DNA from 2 places in the Agrobacterium sp. DE0009 genome. Region 1 is predicted to be linked to the other one. Evidence: predicted binding sites of a transcription regulator. Region 1 holds the regulator's gene; the other holds the start of a gene.
The links. Region 1 encodes LexA, which represses DNA repair genes until DNA is damaged. Its sites were predicted from a motif close to TGTTCNNNNTGTGTTCNG; they were not measured.
Positions count from the first base shown of each region.

Region 2: a site for LexA is predicted at 5,460-5,477, ahead of FS804_RS06115 (energy-coupling factor ABC transporter ATP-binding protein). Genes of this name have one in related genera too.

Region 1 covers NZ_VEIU01000001.1:548,101-555,867, reverse strand. The annotation lists gene FS804_RS02835 (amino acid ABC transporter ATP-binding protein) at 1-77, shown strand, start outside; gene gltA (citrate synthase) at 151-1,440, opposite strand; gene FS804_RS02825 (ComEC/Rec2 family competence protein) at 1,703-4,165, shown strand; gene FS804_RS02820 (glutathione S-transferase family protein) at 4,185-4,862, opposite strand; gene lexA (transcriptional repressor LexA) at 5,127-5,849, opposite strand; gene purU (formyltetrahydrofolate deformylase) at 6,075-6,920, opposite strand; gene FS804_RS02805 (ABC transporter ATP-binding protein) at 7,034-7,759, opposite strand; gene FS804_RS02800 (ATP-binding cassette domain-containing protein) at 7,756-7,767, opposite strand, start outside.
Region 2 covers NZ_VEIU01000001.1:1,189,895-1,197,661, reverse strand. The annotation lists gene dxs (1-deoxy-D-xylulose-5-phosphate synthase) at 1-1,181, opposite strand, end outside; gene FS804_RS06140 (pirin family protein) at 1,283-2,206, opposite strand; gene FS804_RS06135 (exodeoxyribonuclease VII small subunit) at 2,308-2,562, opposite strand; gene FS804_RS06130 (histone deacetylase family protein) at 2,565-3,500, opposite strand; gene FS804_RS06125 (biotin transporter BioY) at 3,523-4,086, opposite strand; gene FS804_RS06120 (energy-coupling factor transporter transmembrane protein EcfT) at 4,119-4,724, opposite strand; gene FS804_RS06115 (energy-coupling factor ABC transporter ATP-binding protein) at 4,721-5,401, opposite strand; gene FS804_RS06110 (winged helix-turn-helix domain-containing protein) at 5,514-6,707, shown strand; gene ribB (3,4-dihydroxy-2-butanone-4-phosphate synthase) at 6,867-7,767, opposite strand, start outside.

The DNA of each region.
Region 1 (7,767 bases):
GCCCGCCGGAAGAGGTGTTCTCCAATCCCGCGACCCCTGAACTCAAGCAGTTTCTCGGTGTCGCCGCCCGCCACTGAGAACCATCAGGACGAACAAGTAAAAGGCCGGCGGTGAAAACCTGCCGGCCTTGCTGTTGGTTGGTTTCGCTGCTTAGCGCTTGGAAACCGGAACGTAATCGCGCTTGCCGGCGCCCGTGTAGAGCTGGCGCGGACGACCGATACGCTGCTGCGGATCTTCGATCATTTCGTTCCACTGCGCGATCCAGCCAACGGTGCGGGCAAGGGCGAAGAGAACGGTAAACATGGTCGTGGGGAAGCCGAGCGCCTTCAGCGTGATGCCGGAATAGAAGTCGACATTCGGGTAAAGCTTCTTCTCGACGAAGTAAGGGTCGGAAAGGGCAATCTTTTCCAGTTCCAGCGCGACCTGCATGATCGGATCGTCGGAATTGCCGGTGGCTTCCAGCACCTCATACATCGTCTTCTGCATGATCTTGGCGCGCGGGTCGTAGTTCTTGTAGACGCGGTGGCCAAAGCCCATCAGGCGGAACGGGTCGTTCTTGTCCTTGGCGCGGGCGATATATTCCGGAATACGGTCAACCGTGCCGATTTCGTTGAGCATGTTGAGCGCCGCTTCATTGGCGCCGCCGTGAGCCGGGCCCCAGAGGCAGGCGATGCCAGCCGCGATACAGGCGAACGGGTTGGCGCCCGAAGAACCGGCAAGACGCACCGTGGAGGTGGAGGCGTTCTGCTCGTGATCGGCATGCAGGATGAAAATGCGGTCCATGGCGCGTGCCAGAACCGGATCGACCTTGTAGTCCTCGCACGGTACGGCAAAGCACATGTGCAGGAAGTTGGAGGCGTAATCCAGATCGTTCTTCGGGTAAACGAAGGGCTGGCCGATATGATACTTGTAGGCCATGGCGGCGATCGTCGGCATCTTGGCGATCATGCGTAGGGAAGCGACCATGCGCTGGTGCGGATCGGTGATGTCGGTCGAGTCGTGGTAGAAAGCCGAGAGAGCGCCGACCGTGCCGCACATGACGGCCATCGGATGCGCATCGCGACGGTAGCCGGTGAAAAAGCGGCTCATCTGCTCGTGCACCATGGTGTGGCGCGTGACGCGGGTGTCGAAGTCCTTCTTCTGCGCAGCCGTCGGCAGTTCGCCGTACAGCAGCAGATAGCAGGTTTCCAGGAAGTCGCCCTGTTCGGCCAGCTGCTCGATCGGGAAGCCGCGATGCAGCAGCACGCCCTCGTCACCATCGATATAGGTGATCTTGGATTCGCAGGAGGCTGTCGACGTGAAACCCGGGTCGTAGGTGAAGGAGCCGGTGTTCTTATACAGCGTGGCGATATCGACGACGCTCGGCCCGATCGTGCCTTCCCTGACAGGGAGTTCGACCTGTTTGTCGCCAAGTGTCACTGTAGCGCTTTTTTCCGTCATACTGATCCTCCGAAAACATGCGGGTGGGGGCGTTTGGATGCGCCCCGCGGTTAAGCGTCTACCGATTAGCTATATGATCCTGTCGCAGATGCCAAGCTATCCAAAGGTCAAATTGTGCATTGCGGCAAAGGTGAACGCCTTGCTTTTGGCCTTGTGATTGGCAGCAATTCAATCTCGGTCAACGCAGAGTTAAAGGAAAGCATTGCAATACCGGCAGTCCATCTGCAAACCTGTCTTCAGTGCGGCAGGGGCGCGGCCCAGAATGCTTGGTCAAGGTGAAAAAGAGCATTTCGGATATGTCAAAACGCTGCAGGGAGATACCCCCGGCACGGTGGATATCCTGGCGCCGCTGCGGCGCTCAGGCGCCGCGCCGACCGCTGTTGTGCCGGCCTTGGTTGATGTGGCGGCGCGGAACATTTCCGTTACTCAAAAACTTGCCGCATGGCTGACGGAAGAACGCGCATTCGGTCACGATTTCCTCTTTGTACCCGTCTTCATCGGCTGCGGGGCAATCCTGTGGTTTTCTCTTGGGACCACGCCTTCCTTGCCGCTTCTGATCATCGCGATTTTGGTCGCGGCCCCCTTGGCGCTGCTAACCAGATATCGCCTTGATGCCGGGTCAAGGGTTTGCAGCGTTGTCGCGCTGATGTTGCTCGGCATGCTTTTTGCGGAACTGGAAACCCGCCGCGCCGCGACTGTCCTTCTGGACACGCCGGTGACCACGACGGTTACCGGGAAGGTCGTCCGGCGTGAGGTGGATGCGCGGGGTGACTGGCGATATCTCGTCGAGCTCCACTCCACTGAAGCACCATCACTTACGCGTTCGCCGGGGAGGGTGTCGCTTCTCGCGCGTGGTGGCGGCGAACCCATGCCGATAGGCGCGATCATTCGCGGCAAGGCGCGGCTCTCTCCGCCGTCCGGACCGGCTCTGCCGGGATTGAACGATTTCGCCTTTTCATCCTATTTCCGCGGTATCGGAGCGACAGGCTTCTTTTACCAGCCGCCCCAGCCGTTGGCGATGGCGAACCTTGGGGCTGAGGGTTGGCTGGAGATGGCCGACATGTGGCTCTATCGCCTGCGCGCCGCCATCGCCGAGCGCATTCGCACGACGATCGGAGGCGACGCGGGTGCCTTCGCCGCATCCATCGTCACCGATGAGCGACAGGCCATATCGCCGGAGACAATGGAGGCGTTGCGGGTGTCGGGGCTTGCCCATATCGTCGCCATATCCGGGCTCAACATGGCCCTGGCGTCAGGCATCTTCTTTGTCGGCATGAGGATGGGGTTCAGCCTGTTTCCGGCCTTTGCCCAGCGATGGCCAGTCAAGAAGATATCCGCCTTCGCAGCGCTCGTCATGACGCTATGCTACTATCTGATCTCCGGCTTCGCGGTTTCAGCAGAACGGGCCTGGCTGATGATGTCGATCATGCTGGTCGCGGTGCTGTTTGACCAGCCGTCGCTCAGCCTCAGAAACGTCGCGCTTTCCGCTCTCATTGTTCTCGCGCTCTCGCCCTCCGAAGTGATGGGGCCAAGCTTTCAGATGTCTTTTGCGGCGACAATCGCGCTTGTTTCCGCCTACGCCGCCTGGAGCCGCCGGCGTAGTGGTCGCGAGCGTCTTTATATGGGAAGAAAGCCCAGCTGGATCACGGTCGCGCAGATGGCAGGCGCTGTGATGGCGGGCGTCATCACGACGTCGCTGATTGGCGGGCTTTCGACGGCAATCTATTCCGCCGAACATTTCCAACGTGTCACCACCTATGGACTTTTCGCCAATCTTGCCGCGACGCCGCTGATGTCGCTGATTGTGATGCCCTTCGGTCTGATCGCCATGCTGCTGATGCCGTTCGGGCTCGACGCGCCATTTCTGAAGGTCATGGGCTATGGCATGGCGATGGTCATCGAGGTCGCGGACGAAGTTGCGTCCTGGGGCGGAAGCGCAGCGACCGGACGCCCGCATGGCTGGTTCATCGGTATCGCCTCGGCCGGCTTTCTGCTGCTCACCCTGTTGCGCACCCGCCTGGCGCTCTTGGGCATCCCGCCTCTGCTGCTTGCCTTCGGGCTCTCGGCAACGACATTTCAACGCGATCTGCCGGATCTCCTCGTTCATGAAGATGGCTCGCTGGTGGCGCTTCTTGCCGATGAGAAGGTTTACACCACGAGAACCCGACCCCATGGCTTTATTTATGACCAGTGGCAGAGGGCGCTGCTGCTTGCCAAGACACCGCAGGCGCCGGTTATTCTGCAGCGGGACCGGCCAGAGACGTTTACCAAAAAAGCAAAGCTGTCGCAGGAGGAGTTGCGAGCCGCCGCACGCGAGATGGCGGTTGCGCTGAAAGCGGGAACGCCGGGCGTTTTCACCTGCAAGCGGGGTCGCTGGTGCGTGGCGCAGGCACAGAGCGGCGAATGGATCATCGTGCTGGAGGAAGGGCGTCTGGCTGGAAAGGCATGTGACATCGCCGACGTCGTCATTGTTTCCCAGAGAACCTCGTTTTCACAGTGCCGCTCAGGCGCGCTGCTTCTCAATCGAGACATCTTGCGGCGCATTGGTTCAGTGGAGATCAACTTCGCGTCAGCCAATCAGCCGGGCGTCGTGGAAAAACTGCGCGCTTCGACCGCAGGCATGAACCGGTCTTGGAGCGAACATCGGTATTACGATTGGAAATCTGGTCGCTACGAGCATGAGCTACCGGAAACGATCACGCGTCTGCTGGCGGCGTCGCAATGATTGCCGCCGGCAAATCGTCTCAAGCCTTCGCGCGCAGATCCGCAGTCAACTGACCGATGCTGGCGATTTCGTCTTCATGCGCTGGGTCCCGCCACATTTCTTTCAGGCCTGCCTCATACCATTCGCGCATGGCGGGCAGGGCGAGCAGGCGATCGCAATAGGCCTTTGCTGCGGGGGATAGATCCGCACCATAAGTCTGGAAACGGAATGCCACGGGGCAGAAGAAGGCATCCACTGCCGTGAACTTCTGGCCGGCGAGATAAGGACCACCGAAGGTCGAAAGGCCTTCGCTCCACAAAACATCGATACGCTTGATATCAGCTGCCAGCCCGGCATCACCACGCTTTGGCGTGACACGAATGCCGACCGACATGGGGTAGAGATTGCGCAGCGACGAAAATCCCGCATGCATTTCGCTTGCCGCCGAACGCGACCAGGCTCTGGCCTGCTTGTCGCTTGCCCAGACCCCTTGATGACGCTCGGCGAGATATTCCGCGATCGCCAGCGATTCCCAGACCGTCACACCCTCATCGACGAGGCAGGGGACCTTGCCGGTGGGAGAAAAGGTGGAAAATGAGACGCCTTCGCCAAAGGGAACGAGTTTCTCTTCAAAGGCAATACCGAGCGTGCGCATCAACACCCATGGCCGCAGCGACCAGGAGGAGTAGTTCTTGTTTGCGATATAAAGATCATACATGGCGTGTCTCCTGACTGTGTCGCAGTTTTATACCAGCGACGTTGCGGCGAATATCGCAAAGAATCCATCGCACTCATAAAGCCCGTTGATGGGTGAACGACATCCAGGCCGAATTCGTGTCAAACCCGCCTTGACCCTTTCAAAAGCACCTTCATGCCTTCAAAAGAAAAAAGCGCATCAATCCACCGGAATGACGCGCCATTCATCTTGAAGGCTAGATATGTCTTGCCAATCGATCCGGTTTTATCCAGACCGACGGCGGCATCAATGATAGCGCCGGATAAGCCCCACCAGCTTGCCCTGAATTTTCACCCGATCAGGCCCAAAAATGCGGGTCTCGTAGGCCGGGTTCGCCGCTTCCAGCGCGATGGATGCACCCTTGCGGCGGAACCGCTTCAGCGTGGCTTCTTCATCATCCACCAGCGCCACAACGATATCGCCCGGATTGGCCGTATTTCCATTGCGGATGATGACCGTATCGCCATCGAAGATGCCGGCCTCGATCATCGAATCGCCCTTGACCTCAAGCGCGTAATGTTCGCCTGAGCCTAGCATGTCCACTGGAACGGCCACGTCATGCGTATTGTTCTGAATGGCCGAGATCGGCACACCGGCAGCGATCCGGCCCATGACAGGTACGGTCGCCGCACCTGCAATGTCATTTGCGGGTGCCTTGGGAGCAGGGGGCGGCTCCGGCGTTTTCGGTTTGCCGAGACTGCCTTCGATAACGCTCGGTGAGAAGCCGCGCTGCGGCCTTGCGCCCGGCGTATAGGCCTCCGGAAGCTTGATGACTTCGAGCGCTCGAGCCCTGTTGGGTAGCCGGCGAATAAACCCGCGCTCTTCGAGCGCCGTGATCAGCCGGTGGATGCCGGATTTGGAAGCAAGATCGAGTGCATCCTTCATTTCATCGAAGGAGGGCGGCACGCCGGACTCTTTCATTCGCTCATGAATGAAGAGAAGCAATTCCTGCTGTTTGCGCGTGAGCATGAGGAAAACACCCTTGAGAATCGTCGTTGGAGTCGCGAAACAAATACAGAACGAACACTATATGTTCCATATGTGTTCCGCAATCCCCTAAAATCTGGTTAAGCTTCGCTCGGATTTACATTTTGCAAATTGGAGGTAACCAAAGCTCCAGAAGTCGTTCCCAGGCGGGGCCCCGACGCGTCCCATTTGTTCCGCGTTTCAGGTCAGGGTGTAGATCGGGCTGTGCTATCGCGCGAAAACGACCGTCTTGTTCTTATTGAGAAGCACCCGGTCCTCAAGGTGCCATGAAACCGCCCGGGCCAGCACGCGTCGCTCGATGTCGCGTCCCTTGCGGACCAGCTCATCCGGTGTATCGGCATGGCTGACCGGCTCGACGTCCTGGCAGATGATCGGCCCTTCATCGAGATCGCGGGTGACGTAATGGGCCGTTGCACCGATCATTTTGACGCCCCTCTCATGGGCTTGGTGATAGGGCTTTGCGCCCTTGAAACCCGGCAGGAAGGAGTGGTGAATGTTGATGCAGCGCCCGGATAAGTATTCGGAGAAGTTGTCCGACAGGATCTGCATGTAGCGGGCAAGAACGACGAGGTCGGTGCCCGTTTCTTCGATGATGTCCTTGATGCGCGTTTCCTGTTCGGCCTTGTTGTCTTTTGTCACCGGCAGGTGATGGTACTTTATCCCGCCCATCAGCGTGAGGTTCAGGGCCTCGCGGGGGTGGTTGCCGACGATGCCGACGATCTCGGCATTCAATTCGCCGATGCGGTGGCGATAGAGAAGATCGCCGAGGCAGTGGTCGAAGCGGGAAACGAGCAGCAGCAGCTTGCGCGGCGCACCTGCTGGACGCAGCGTGGCGTCGAGAGCGAAGCGATCGATCTCCTCGGCAAGTCCATTGCGAAAGCCTGCCTCGTCGCCGGCCATGGAGAAGGCGACACGCATGAAAAACATGCCCGTTTCATGGTCGTCGAATTGTTGAGCTTCATAAATATCGCCGCCATGCTGTGCGATGCGGCCCGAGACCGCAGCGACGATTCCGCTTCTGTTGGGGCAGCGCAGCGTCAGGACGTAATTCATCTAAAGCCTCCTGGAAGATGGAGTTGCGGTTGGACTGCTGTCATAGCGGCGCCCACGCGGAGCCACGCCCCGTTTCCACGGGGCCGAGCGTCAGCACGAAGCGGTCGCGGATGTCACTGGATGGCGTGTTCGCCCGGCCCGAGATAACTCGCCATCAGAGCGGGATCGACGGCGAGTTCGGAAGCTGGGCCTGAGCGGCGCACTTCACCAAGTTCGACGAGATAAGCTTCGTCGGCAATTTCGAGCGCGGCGCGGGCATTCTGCTCGACCAACAGGATGGAGACACCGGTTTGACGCAGGTCGGCGACGATACGCAGGATTTCGGCGACAATCAGCGGTGCAAGTCCAAGGCTCGGCTCATCGAGAAGCAGCAGTCTCGGCCGGCTCATCAACGCCCGCGCGAGCGCCAGCATCTGCCTTTCGCCGCCGGACAGTGTTCCGGCGAGCTGCTTGCGGCGTTCGCGAAGGCGCGGGAAGAGTGTGTAAACAGCATCGCGTGTCTCGTCGCGCTCCTGACGGGAACGCAGGAAACCGCCAAGTTCGATATTGTCCTCAACCGTCATCGAGCCGAATAATTCTCGCCTTTCCGGCACGAGGCAAAGGCCGGCGGCAACGCGGCCCTCGATTGTCTCGGGCACCGGCGCGCCGTCGTAAAGAATGGTCCCGCGCGAAGGCACGACACCCATGATGGCGTTCAGCAGCGTGGTTTTGCCCGCTCCGTTCGCCCCGATGACCGTGACGATGCTGCCCGATGTCATGGATAGCGAGATGCCATGCACCACTTCCGCCCGGCCATAGGCAACGTGGATGTCTTTGATGTCGAGTAGATGTCCGCTCACGCTGCCCC
Region 2 (7,767 bases), 640 kb from region 1:
GAATAAAGCGCGCAGAACGGCTTGTACCCGTCAGCCGCAAGTCCGGCCGCAAAGGTGACGGCGTGCTGTTCGGCAATGCCGACATCGAAGGTGCGGGCCGGGAAAAGCTCGGCCATCTTGTCGAGGCCGGTGCCGTTGGGCATGGCCGCCGTTACACCGATGATCTTGTCGTCGAGGGTCGCTTCCTGGATCAGGGCCTCGGCAAAGACGCTGGTGTAGCTCGGCGCATTCGGCTTGGCTTTCGCCTGCGCGCCGGTGATGACGTCGAACTTGTTGACGCCGTGATATTTGTCCGCTGCCGCTTCCGCCGGGGCGTAACCCTTGCCCTTCTGCGTCACCACATGGATGAGGACGGGGCCTTTCTGGTTGTCGCGCACATTGCGCAGCACCGGCAGCAGGTGATCGAAGGAATGACCGTCGATAGGCCCGATGTGATAAAAGCCGAGCTCCTCGAACAGGGTGCCGCCGGTCACATAACCGCGCGCATGGGTTACGGCGCGGGTAATGGCGCGGTCGATGGTCTTGCCGAGATAGGCCGTCAGTTTCTTGCCGAAATCACGGAAGCCCATATAGGTGCGGCCGGAGGCAAGACGTGCCAGATAGGCACTCATAGCGCCGGTCGGCGGTGCAATCGACATGTCGTTGTCGTTCAAGATGACGATCAGCCGCGCATCGAGCGCGCCGGCATTGTTGAGCGCCTCAAACGCCATGCCGGCAGACATGGAACCGTCACCGATGACAGCGATCACCTTGCGGTCGCTGCCATCGAGACCCGCCGCCACCGCCATGCCGAGACCGGCGGAAATGGAGGTGGAAGAGTGACCGGCGCCGAAATCATCATATTCGCTTTCGGCCCGCCGGGTGAAACCGGAAAGCCCGTTTTCCTGGCGCAGCGTGCGGATGCGATCACGCCGGCCGGTCAGGATCTTGTGCGGATAACATTGATGGCCAACATCGAAGATCAGCCGGTCTTCCGGCGTATTGAATACTTTGTGGATGGCAATCGTCAGTTCCACGACGCCAAGGCCGGCACCCAGATGGCCGCCGGTCTTCGACACGGCGTCAATCATCTCGTCGCGCAGTTCCCTGGCCAATTCCGGCAGGTCGCGATCGTCGATCTCCTTGAGATCGGAGGGAAAATTCACCCGGTCAAGCAATGGTGTCTGTGGCATTCCGGTCAATCGTTCGGCCTTTTCTGGTGGTCCCCGGGCGGCGCGTGAGAACGTCCTTCGTCGCGAAAGCCGTCGGGTGAGCCATGCATGTCGTATACTTCTATAGAATTTCAACCTTCCGGCAAAGGGACAAACTCTTCTTCGTCACCGGGAACGATGTCGAAGCGACCTGTTCTCCACTCCTGTTTGGCCTGCTCTATGCGTTCTTTTGATGACGAAACGAAGTTCCACCAGATGTAACGGCGCTCATTCAGTGCTGCCCCGCCAAAGATCATGATGTGACAGCCATTGCTGCCGGCCTGCAGTGTGATGTCGTCGCCGGGCCGGAAAACGAGCAGCTGGTCGGCGGCGAAGATATCGCCGGCCACATCCAGCGAACCGGACAGAATATAGATCGCCCGCTCTTCATGATCGGCGGAGAAGGGGAACTTTATGCCCGGCTCCAGGGTCAGGTCGACATACAGCGTGTCGGTAAAGGCCGAAACGGGGGAGGTGAGGCCTTCGAATTCGCCGATCACCACCCGGCCGGATGCGCCCTTGATATCGATCAGCGGCATCTCTTCTTTCGCGGTGTGCGCAAAAGCCGGGTCGATTTCCTCCATATGATCGGGCAGGGCAAGCCAGGTCTGCAGGCCGGACATGGACAGCGGATGGCCGCGCAGGTTTTCCGGCGTGCGTTCCGAATGCACGATGCCGCGCCCGGCCGTCATCAGGTTGATGTCGCCGGGGCGAATGACAAGCTCGGTGCCGAGACTGTCGCGATGCTTGATTTCGCCGTCGAACAGATAGGTCACCGTGGAAAGCCCGATATGCGGGTGCGGCTTGACGTCGAGCGCCTCACCCGCCTTCAGGATCGCCGGCCCCATGCGGTCAAAAAAGATGAACGGGCCGACAAGCCGCCGCTGCCGGGTCGGCAGCGCCCGGCGCACGGCAAAACCGCCAATGTCGCTGGTGCGCGGAATGATGAGGTTCTCGATGGCGTCGCAGGCAAAGGCATCGCCCGCGACGGGGTCGTTGCCGGGAAAGAAGGACATGGTCAGCTCCTCGTATTGTTACGCGGAAGCTTAACACGAATGGAACGGGACGGGAGCGCTGTAATGATGAACGCAGCGTCACACCGTTCAACAGGACGTGTTTATTCCCCGTCGAGCGGCTCCACACCCTGCGGCTTGCCTGCGCGGTCGAGACGGATCTTCTCGATGCGCTTTTCGGCAGCGTTCAGCAGCGTTTCGCAATGCTTCTTCAGGGCTTCGCCGCGCTCATAGATGGCGATGGATTCGTCCAGCGCCACGTCTCCGCGTTCCAGGCGTGCGACAATGCTTTCCAGCTCGGCGACGGCTTTTTCGAACGAATAACCGCTGACATCGGCTGTGTTGGCATTTTCCGTCATGTTCAACCCTTCATCATTCTCAAGATATGCATGGCTGCCGATTCCGCCAGCCCTTCCAGATCATAACCGCCTTCCAGCAGGCTGACGACCCGGTTCGATGTGTATTTATCCGCCATCTCCAGAAGCCGGCCCGTCGCCCAGTCGAAATCCTCTCCCACCAGATTGATCTGCGCGAGCGGATCGCGGTGATGCGCGTCGAAACCGGCAGAGATGAGAATGAGATCAGGCGAAAAATCCGCAATCGCCGGCAGCACGCGCGATTTGAAGGCCTCGCGAAAATGCTCGCTACCGGTATTGGGCGAAAGCGGCGCGTTGACGATGTTGTTCTTCACGCCGGTTTCGTTCTTGTCACCGCTCCACGGGTAAAGCGGCATCTGGTGGGTGGAGCAGAACAGCACGGATGTGTCGTTCCAGAAGATATCCTGCGTACCGTTGCCGTGATGCACGTCCCAGTCGATGATGGCGATACGCTCCGCGCCGTGCGCCTTCTGCGCATGGCGGGCGGCAATCGCCACATTGTTGAACAGACAGAAACCCATGGCCTTGGCGGTCTCGGCATGGTGGCCGGGCGGGCGGGATGCGACGAAGACGTTGTCGGCGGCACCGGTAAACACGTCATCCACGGCCGCCATGGCGGCGCCGATGCCGGTCAGCGCAGCCTGAAGGCTTTTGGGGGAGAGATAGGTGTCGGACTCGATCCGGTTGATCTCACCGTCCTCTTCGGGAACCTGCCGCATCACGGCAAGAAGATGCTCTTCCGGATGGGCCAGCAGCACCGCGTCTTCATTCGCCTGCGGCGCTTCCTTCCGGTCCAGCCGCTCGAAATTCGGATGTTCAAGCGCGATGTTCAGCGACCGCAGGCGGTCTGGCCGCTCGGGATGGCCGGAAGGCGTGATATGCTCAAGGAAGATCGGATGTTCGTAAAGTCGGGTCGCCATTCTTTCCTCCCTGAGACTTCAATCAGGCGCGCTGCGGCAGAAGCGGATAACCGGCCATCACCGCACGGCCGGCAAGGGCGGCAAGAACGGCTTTCAGCGCATCGCCGGGAATGAAGGCGAGCGAACCCATGAAAGCCTTTTCAAAACCGAGTCCCACGACGACAGCCAGATAGGAGATGCCGAAAGCATAAAGCACCACCACGCCGCCGATCAGGCTGGCGATGAAGAAACCGACGCCCTGTGCCAAAGCCGACTGGCCACGATGGACGAATTTTTCCGAGAGGAAACCGGTGACGAAAGCGGCTGCGATCCAGCCGATCAGGAAGCCCGTTGTCGGTGTCGTAAAGATCGAAAGGCCGCCGCGTCCGCCCGAGAGCACCGGCAGGCCGATGGCAGCGATCAGGATCGTCAGCAGAACCGCAAGCGTGCCGCGCTTCGCGCCCAGCACCACACCGGCCAGCATCACGCCGAGCGACTGCGCGGTGATCGGCACGGGAATGAAGCCAAGCGTGATGGGCGGCAAAAGACCGAGCGCAATGATGATGGCGGAAAAAAGAGAAATCAAAACAAGATCGCGGGTCGTCATGACACTAAAAACTCCTGAAGATTATATGCCTGTCAGCTTTGGCCTCTGAAACCGCGGGCGTCAATGGCGTCGGCAATGGCATCGGCATCCTTCAACGTCATAATGACGAGCGGCACGACGATCGTCGCCATCCGCACGGGCAGGCCACGGGCGCGATGTGCATCACGCACCGCGTGGTAACGGTTGACGATTTCAGGCACGAAGCGCACCACCAGCCCGACGGCAAGCCCGATATCGGCGGCCTTGAGCAGCCCCAACCTTTCCAGAGGCCCAGCAGCGAGCGTGATTTCGTCCATGAACTGCGAGATGCTGACGGTGATGGTGACGGCGGTCGCAAGCAGCGCGAGTGCCGTGAGGCGCAAAAGATTGACACTCGCATCATTGACGGGAAGCAGGAGATAGCTGAAGGCGGCAACGAGGAAGATCGTCAGCATCACCGGCCGCAGCCGCAGGGCGATGTCGCGCAGGGGCAGGCGCGTCGCGCTGAGAACGCCGGCAGCCAGAACGGTCGCGGCAACAAGCGCCGCCAGATCGCGGGTGAGAAAGAGCGCGATGCTGAAGCCCATGAGCGTCAGGAGTTTGAGGCGCGGTGAGACGCGGTAGAGCCAACCGGTTCCGTCGACATGCAGCGATTTCATTGCAATGCCACCTCCAGATAGTGCGCGACCGCTTCTTCGGGCGGGGCGTCAGCGATCAAGGCCCCCTCGTGAAACACCAGCACGCGATCGAAGCCGGTAAGGAGCGGCAGATCGTGGGTGATGACAACAAGCGCCTGCGGCAGCGCCGCCATGGTTTTCTCCACGATGGCCCGGTTCTTGAGATCGAGCTGATTGGTCGGCTCGTCGAGAATGAGGATTTGCGGTTGGGTGATGAGAAGCGCTGCGAGCGCCGAAAGCTGCAATTCGCCGCCGGAAAGCTCATGCGCGCGCCTTTCCTCCAGATGCGCAATGCCGAGCCGGGATAGAACGGCCTTCACTCTGCTTTCCGTCTCGGTCTTGCTCAGGCCGAGCCGTTTCAGGCCGAAGGCGACATCGTCACGGACGATGGGCAGGATGATCTGGTTCTGCGGGTTCTGGAAGATGAAACCGACCATCTGCAAGACAGCCCTGGCATCGGTCACGGTGTCCAGGCCGTTGACCGTCACTTTGCCCGCGTCCGGCTTGTTCAGCCCGTTGATCAGCCGCGCGAACGTCGTTTTGCCCGATCCGTTAAGGCCAATCACGCCGATTCGCCGCTCCGACAATGTCAATGACAGCGGCTGCAGCACCTGCCGGTCTTCGAAAACGACACTGGCGGCGTTAAAACGGATTTCCAAGTCTCTATCCTCGCGCTCGTTGCCGGTTCTATACCGCTTCATCAACAGAAGTAAAACAAGGAACAAAAAAAGAACATTGCAATCGCAAAAAAGCCGTTCTACCTTCGGTCGCATGATGGTCAAGGTTTCGAACGAGGCGGCAAGGCGGATTTTTCTGGCGCGGCAGGGGCTTTCCTCTCCGCCCGGCAAGGCGCTTTCCAAAGAAGGGCTGCTGCAGCTCATCACCGATCTGGGTTTCGTACAGGTGGACAGCATCGGCACGGTGGAGCGCGCCCACCACCAGATCATCTTCTCCCGTAACCAGACCTACAGGCGCGGTCATCTGACGACGCTGCTGGAAAAGGACCGGGCGCTTTTCGAACACTGGACGCATGACGCCTCCATTGTGCCGACGGAATTTTACCCCTATTGGAAACACCGCTTCCGCCGCCGCGAACCGATCATTCAGGAGCGCTGGCGCAAATGGCACGGCGAGGGCTTCGATGCGGCTTTCGGCGAAACGCTGGAGCGAATCGCCGCCGCCGGTCCGGTTTTGGCGCGTGAACTGAAGGAGGAGGGGCACCAGTCCGGCGGCTGGTGGAACTGGCATCCCTCCAAGACCGCACTGGAATATCTCTGGCACACTGGCAAGCTCGCAATATCAGGCCGTGTGAACTTCCAGAAGGTCTATGACCTGGCCGAACGTGTCATTCCGGGCGAACATCACGAAACCGAAGTGGCGCACGACCAATTCATCGACTGGGCCTGCCGCGAGGCACTGAAACGGCTGGGGTTCGCCACCCATGGCGAAATCGCCGCGTTTTTCGATCTTGTGACGCCGCAGGAGGCGAGGGACTGGGTCAAAGGCCATCGTGACGAACTCTGCGAGGTTTCGCTTCTGTCCGTTGACGGCGAAACGGCCCGCCCGTCCTACGCTTTTGCCGATTTCACGGCTGACCTGACGGACGTGCCCGAACCGTCGTCCCGCGTCCGTGTCCTGAGCCCGTTCGATCCGCTGCTGCGCGACCGCAACCGCACCGAACGGCTCTTTGGCTTTTATTACCGGATCGAAGTCTTCGTGCCGGAGCCGAAACGGCAATATGGCTATTATGTTTTCCCGCTTCTGGAAGGCGACCGTCTGATCGGCCGCATCGACATGAAGGCGGAGCGAAAAGGCAGCACGCTGGATGTGCGTCGCCTGTGGCTCGAGCCCGGCGTGCGCGCCTCCGCCGGACGGCTGGAAAAGCTCGACGCGGAACTATCGCGGCTGGCAAAGTTTACTGGCGTGGAGCGCGTGAATTATCTGGAGGGGTGGCGGGAGGAGTAGGTCGGTCGCCCAGGATATTGTGAGAGGCGCGGGTCCGGACACCTTACTCTCGCTCTTGAGGAGTCGCGGCGTTGCGGCATGTTTCTTCTCCCCGGCGGGGAGAATGCCGCACCCGCTCGCCTCACGATTACGCGATGGGACTAGGCAAAAACCCAAAGCTCACCCTATATCCGTCGCCGAAATCTGGATGCCGAAACCTTCCAGCCCGACATAGTGGCGCTCACGCGTTGTCATCAGTTTGATGGAGCTGATACCGAGATCTTTCAGGATTTGCGCGCCGAGGCCGATTTCAAGCCACTCATTCTCGCGCGAACGGGCCTGGGCGTGCGCTTCATCGGGGTCGCGTGCCTTGCGCCGTCCGGCGACCTGGCCAACGCCAACGGAGCCTTCACGCAGGTAAACGATGACGCCGCGGCCTTCCTCGGCTATTTTCTGCATGTAATGCCGCACCGGCTGGCGATCGCCGAACACGTCGTCGGCGACGTTTTCCGGGTGAAGGCGAACGGGAATGTCGATGCCATCCCTGATGTCACCGAAAATAACAGCCATATGCTGCATCGGGTCCCAGGGCAGGGAATAGGTCTGCGCCTTGGCAGGCCCGAAGGGCGTTTCGATGGTGAAGGAGGATTCCATCTCCACCAGCGTTTCCTTGCGCTGGCGATAAGCGATGAGATCGGCGACCGACACGTGTTTCATGCCGTGTTTTTCGGCGAAATCCAGAACCTGGGGGCCGCGCATCACCGTACCGTCGTCATTCACCAGTTCGCTGATGACGCCGATAGGCGGCAGGCCTGCGAGCCGGCAAAGATCAACCGCGGCTTCGGTGTGACCGGAGCGCATCAGGACGCCGCCCTCGCGGGAAATCAGCGGAAAAATATGGCCCGGCCGGGTAAAATCAGATGCGCCGACATTGGGATTTGCAAGATTGCGAACGGTCAGCGTGCGGTCATCGGCGGAAATGCCTGTCGTGGTGCCATGCTTGAAATCGACGCTGACGGTGAAGGCTGTGGTATGGGCGCTGTCATTTTCCGCCACCATGGCGTTGAGGTTCAGCCGCTTG